2 regions of the Paenibacillus agaridevorans genome follow, and region 2 is predicted to be linked to the other one. Evidence: predicted binding sites of a transcription regulator. Region 2 holds the regulator's gene; the other holds the start of a gene.

Region 1 (3,131 bases), 1.7 Mb from region 2:
AGCCGCCCTTGGCTGAACCGTTAAAACAAAGGCAAATGCAGTTCCCTCATAATGCTGAACGCAGGCAAGCTCCGATAAGGGGCTTGTTTTGTTGTTCATGTATTTCCGGAGTCTGAATAATTAACCATTTCTGGCGCACACTATGGGCAAATATCATCACCAGCCAAAGGGGGCTTCCTCATGATGACGTTCAGCCTGTGGAAGCAAGTCAAAAAGCGTATACGAAGAAATCGCCGTCCGATCTGGAAGTTAGGCGGACTAGTCTTGTTCGTCTCGCTGGCAGTCATGCCGCAGCATGCATCGGCGAGTTTCGCGAGCGAAGCAACCCTCGACGAACCTTCCGTCAGCCGCATGCTGCAAGACAGAAATGCTCCGGTTCAAGTTATGCTGCATCGTTTGTACGTTTGCGGCGAGGAGACAGAGCCGCTCGGGTTGATGAAACCCGAGACGATTATCAAGCTGCTTAGCCAGCATCCGGAATGGCGTACCAGTCTCGATGAGGATGGGCAGACGCTCCGCGTGATGCAGCAGATAGACGATTTGTCGGCCGAATGCAAGTCCAATGCTTACTTCGGCGTGGACCGCAATGGGAATTTCTCGTTGTTTGACGGAGAGCCCAGCAACGAAAAAGTGATGCGGACATTTTTCCAGCTTGATGTCCGGTTTATGGAGAGCAGCTTGCCGAAGGACCAACTGGATCAGCTATCGGATGGCATTCGGGTTAGCGACATCGACGAATATAACAGCGTATTGTCGACCTACAGCGATTATGCGATGGAAACAGGCGAAGCGAAGCAAGGTTATTAAACGCTCGAGTTTTATACAGATATGTTATTGGCCGCTGCCACAATGGAACGGCAAAACAACACTCATCGATATTGAACCGATGAGTGTTTTTTGTGCTTGCTTCAGCAAGAGCACCGGACTAACCGACAAGACTTGCTGCCGCAGTTCTACCAAGGCAGCGGTGAAATATACGACAATGCCCTCCCCCCGCTCAATCGGGAAACACTTGAGCGCGAATGAACAAACGTTCGTTCTCATTTCGGGTATCTTTTGTTATAATGAAGGGCGGGCAACATGGGAAGGCTGCGAGGGCAGCTTGCAACCGTAGCACTCATATTTTCGTTATTACATAAGTTAGGGGTTGGCGGCTTGCGCGTATTAGGCATTGACCCCGGCATAGCCATTGCGGGATTCGGATTCGTGGACAAGAACGGGCATAAGCTGACGCCCGTGCAATATGGCGCAATTACAACGGAGGCTCATACGCCTCAGGAGACCAGGCTTGTGCAGATTTATGAATCGGCAGGCGCCCTGATGGATCGGTACAAGCCCGATTCCGTCGCGGTGGAGAAACTGTTCTTCAACCGCAACGTGACGACGGCATTCGCCGTTGGACAGGCTCGCGGCGTTATTATTCTGGCGGCGGCCCAGCGGGGACTTCCCGTTGCGGAATATACGCCGCTGCAAGTGAAGCAGGCTGTCGTCGGCTATGGCAAGGCGGAGAAGAGGCAGGTGCAGGAGATGGTTAAGATGTTCCTTAAGCTGTCTGCGGTTCCCAAGCCGGACGACGTAGCGGACGCGCTTGCCATAGCGATCTGCCATGCCCATTCGGCCGTACTGACGAACAAAATCAACGAGGTGAATCGTTCATGATCGATTATTTGAGAGGTCCGGTCGTACATATAGAAACGGAGTACATCGTTATGGACGTCAGAGATACGGGATATCGCGTGTTTATGCCGAATCCGTATGCGTTCGCAGGCAAGAATGAGCCGGTAGTCGTCTATATCCACCATCATGTCCGGGAGGATGCGATCCATCTGTTCGGTTTCGAGTCGAGAGAGCAGCAGACGATGTTCCGCAAGCTGCTTGATGTATCCGGCATCGGCCCGCGAGTAGCGCTTGGCATTTTATCGGCCGGCCGGCCGGAAGCGATCGCGGGCGCGATTCAACAAGAAAATTTGTCTTTCCTGACGAAACTCCCTGGCATCGGAAAAAAGACGGCTCAGCGCATGGTGCTGGATCTGAAGGACAAGCTGACGGGTTACGGCGACGAAGGTCTGCTTAGCGCAGCGGGCTTCGGCGCAGAGCCAGGCTTGGCCGGTACGGGTAATGGGCAAGGAGCCGGAACGGCATGGGAAGAGGCGCGCGACGCGCTGGCAGCGCTTGGTTATACGTCTGCCGAGCTGGACCGCGCCTGGAATGGTTTGCAGAGCAGCGTGACGCCGGAGGAAACGGTCGACTCGCTAATGAAGCGGGCGCTGCAGCAACTGTTCAAGGGGTAACGGAAAGGAGCGAAGCCGGACATGGACGATAGAATTATCTCCGCGAACCTTATGATGGAAGACCAGGCGGTCGAGCTGAGTCTCAGACCCCGTTATTTGGCCGAATACATCGGACAGAATCAGGCAAAAGAAAATCTCAAAATCTATATCGAAGCGGCCAAGATGCGCAAGGAAGCGCTGGATCATGTGCTTCTCTATGGTCCGCCTGGACTGGGCAAAACGACATTGTCCAATATTATTGCTAACGAACTGGGCGTCAACTTGCGTACGACGTCAGGTCCGGCGATCGAACGGCCTGGCGATCTGGCGGCGCTGCTTACGAATCTGCAGGAAGGCGATGTCTTGTTTATCGACGAGATACACCGGCTGCATCGGACGGTGGAGGAAGTGCTCTATCCCGCGATGGAGGACTTCGCTCTGGATATTATGATCGGCAAAGGCCCAAGCGCCCGCTCGGTCAGGCTGGATCTGCCGCCGTTTACGCTGATTGGCGCCACGACGCGTGCCGGGCTGCTGTCCGCCCCGTTGCGTGACCGGTTCGGCGTCGTGAGCCGTTTGGAGTTCTACACGGTAGACGAGCTCGCCTTTATCGTTTCGCGCGCGTCGGAAATTTTAAACGTATCGATTGTCGGGGAGTCCGCGACCGAGATCGCGATGCGTTCGCGCGGAACGCCGCGTATCGCGAACAGGCTGCTCAAGCGCGTTCGCGACTTTGCACAGGTGCGGGGCGACGGCGTCATTACCCATGAAATCGCGAGATCCGCACTGGAGCTGCTGCAGGTGGATCCCATGGGACTCGATCATATCGACCACAAGATGCTGCATGCTATGATGACGACG
Region 2 (3,131 bases):
TCTCTGACGCTGCGGTCATCCCACAATAATGTATCGTCCAGGTCAAATAATACCGCTTGCTTTGCTGCCATGTCCTGTATCTCTCCCCTGTGTTATTTCTCCTCGAATGTAATGCCGTGTACTTGAGCAAACGACTTCATTTTGTCGGTCATCGCCGCCGTATTGAATCGATTAAGAAGACGCGAGAACGTCCAGCCGCCGCCCTTTTTAGGCACAATCGTCACATAACCGTCTTGTACGCGAATGGAACCGATATCCGCCGCATTAAGCCGCTTGTCGCCTGTCATCCGGCGAGACTGCACATAATCCTTGCCGATCTTAAGATAGGGCTTGCGGAAAAAAAAGAGGGCAGCGAGCAAAAAATACATACCGATCGTTACCCAGCTCATCGTCGTCATAACGAATTTGGGATCTGCCGACATAATCGCGATGTACGCGCCGATAAACAAAATCAATAAAATCGGCAGCAAAAAATTGCGGCCGGTAAATCGATCCGCCTTCTCTGCATTCATCACTAACTGGCCTTCACCGTGCTTCTTGCGTTGCTTATTAATAGTAGACATGTTTTTGCGCACCTTGCGCTCCCAGGACCGTGACAGATGGATTCCTCCTTCATATAATAGCAAGCTCCCGAAAGGAGCTCTTAATGTTTGACGCCGCCGTTGCCTTCGTTCTCTTCATCCTCGACAAACTTGATTGTATCAAGCTGTTGCTTGAAGTTAGCTTTGAAGTTGTTCAGATATTTCTGGCGAAGCACATCACGTTCCTTCAGCTCTTCATCCGTTAAGCCGACGGTTTTGTTTTTGCGGGAAAGCTCGTTGATTCTGGCAATCAGACTATCAAAATCCAATTTCATTACCCCTCTCTCATGTTGCGAACACATTACTCCTACTTTGACATTTTCAATAAGGCATTGTCAAGGCGAAGCCCCCAAACGCAATTAGTTTCTATAATACACAAAAAGAGATCTCCCTAAAGAATGGGAAATCTCTAAGCACACATTATTAAATATATCGCTATTACAACTCCATCAAATATCAGGAATAATTAACTTCTGACCTGGATGTATCGTCACGTTGTCCAAATTATTGCGATTCTTGATCGAGAAAACAAGATAACCTATATCACTGCCGTTCTTAAACGAACTGGCAATGGACCATAACGTGTCACCGCTGCCTACCGTCACGACTTGCTCCGATTCGCCTGGCCCCTCAACGACCGTGCTGGAAGCATTTGTACCGATTATAAGAAAGCTGCTGAAAACAAGCGTAAACACGATCAAACTAATCATCAGCTTTGCCATATGCCTGACCAGCCAATGAGGCTGAGCAAGCTCCTTGGTTTCGCGGATATTATCATGGTATATGGAACGGTATGAGCTTGTACTTGGATTCATTATCATCATTGTCAGCACCCCAAACGTTTGTTCTGTTTTTAATTTAACACGAACAAACGTTTCCGTCAACGAAAAAATGCGAACGTCTGAGCTTAAGAACTTATGTTTGTACGAACGGCAGTTCTATGCTATAATTTGACACAATAAGATGAATGGAGTTGATGAACGTGTCGAAGATTTCCAAACGGCAAAATTCGATCCTTGACTTTATAAAGCAAGAAGTTAAAGAAAAAGGGTATCCCCCTTCCGTACGAGAAATCGCAGAGGCGGTCGGCCTGCTGTCCAGCTCGACGGTACATGGACATCTGGACCGGTTGGAGAAAAAGGGATTTATCAGACGCGACCCTACGAAACCTCGGGCGATCGAGATTTTGAGCCAGGACGATAATGACAACGTCATCCAGATGCCTGTCACACAAGTTCCTATCGTAGGTAAGGTTACTGCCGGCGTACCGATCACTGCTACGGAGAACATAGAAGACTACTTCCCTCTTCCTGCCCACTATGTTGGCGACAATAACAATGTGTTCATTCTTAACGTTATTGGCGAGAGTATGATCGAAGCCGGCATACATAATGGCGACTACGTCATCGTACGCCAACAGCAGACGGCCAATAACGGAGAGATCGTCGTCGCCATGACAGAAGACGACGAAGCGACCGTCAAAACGTTCTACAAAGAGAAGAATCATATCCGTCTCCAGCCGGAAAACGAGACGATGGAACCGATTCTTTTGCAGAACGTCACTATTCTCGGCAAGGTCATCGGACTATTCAGAGATATCCATTAAGCAGCAAACGCGGCAACGCCGGTATGGACAATTCCATATCGGCTTTTTTATTGTATTGGAAATGACGCAACTCCGAGACTTGTGAACAAAAGGTTTCAATAATGGTCAAAAACAAACCCGCTAACCATAACGGTCAGCGGGTTTCCTTGTCTTAGTACAACGTCAGATATTGATCGCGTTCCCATTGATGCACTTGGGTCCGGTACATATCCCATTCGATTTCCTTTAACTCGTAGAAATGAGCGAGAGCGTGATCGCCGAGCGCTTCGGTGATGACGCCGCTTCTAAGCATCTCTTCGAGCGCTTCCTTAAGATTCGATGGAAGGCTTGGAATTCCGGAATCAATGCGCTCTTCTTCTGTCATGATATAGATATTGCGGTCCGTCGGAGCCGGCAACGGCAATTGGTTTTGAATACCGTCGAGACCTGCCTTAAGCATAACGGCAAGTGCCAAATACGGGTTAGCGGCAGGATCCGGATTACGAACCTCTACGCGAGTAGACAGTCCGCGGGAAGCCGGGATTCGGATCATCGGCGAGCGGTTGCTGGCCGACCACGCAACGTAGCAAGGAGCTTCATAACCAGGCACCAGACGTTTGTAAGAGTTGACCGTCGGATTCGTGATGGCAGCCATCGCGCGAGCGTGCTTGAGTATTCCCGCCATGTAATAACGTGCCGTGTCGCTGAGACCAAGTTTGTCCTTCTCATTATAGAACATGTTCGTATTGCCTTGGAACAGGGACATGTGGCAGTGCATGCCGGATCCGTTAACGCCGAACAATGGCTTCGGCATGAAGGATGCATGCAAACCATGTACTCGCGCAATTGTCTTAACGACAAGCTTGAACGTCTGGATCTGGTCCGCTGCCTTAATGGCGTCTGCATATTTGAAGTCAATCTCATGTTGTCCTGGAGCTACTTCGTGATGGGAAGCCTCAATCTCG

The links. The regulator LexA, encoded in region 2, represses DNA repair genes until DNA is damaged. The targets are predictions, from matches to a motif close to CGAACATATGTTCG.
Region 1: the regulator LexA is predicted to act here: its motif matches at 1,024-1,037, upstream of ruvC (crossover junction endodeoxyribonuclease RuvC).

The regions. Positions count from the first base shown of each region.
Region 1 covers NZ_CP075889.1:921,193-924,323, forward strand. Annotated here, with positions in the region: gene KJW29_RS03675 (LysM peptidoglycan-binding domain-containing protein) at 1-24, shown strand, start outside; gene KJW29_RS03680 (BofC C-terminal domain-containing protein) at 181-807, shown strand; gene ruvC (crossover junction endodeoxyribonuclease RuvC) at 1,156-1,659, shown strand; gene ruvA (Holliday junction branch migration protein RuvA) at 1,656-2,291, shown strand; gene ruvB (Holliday junction branch migration DNA helicase RuvB) at 2,313-3,131, shown strand, end outside.
Region 2 covers NZ_CP075889.1:2,587,316-2,590,446, forward strand. Annotated here, with positions in the region: gene KJW29_RS10700 (HAD family hydrolase) at 1-71, opposite strand, end outside; gene KJW29_RS10705 (hypothetical protein) at 93-563, opposite strand; gene KJW29_RS10710 (DUF896 domain-containing protein) at 644-850, opposite strand; gene KJW29_RS10715 (LysM peptidoglycan-binding domain-containing protein) at 1,031-1,405, opposite strand; gene lexA (transcriptional repressor LexA) at 1,564-2,187, shown strand; gene glnA (type I glutamate--ammonia ligase) at 2,339-3,131, opposite strand, start outside.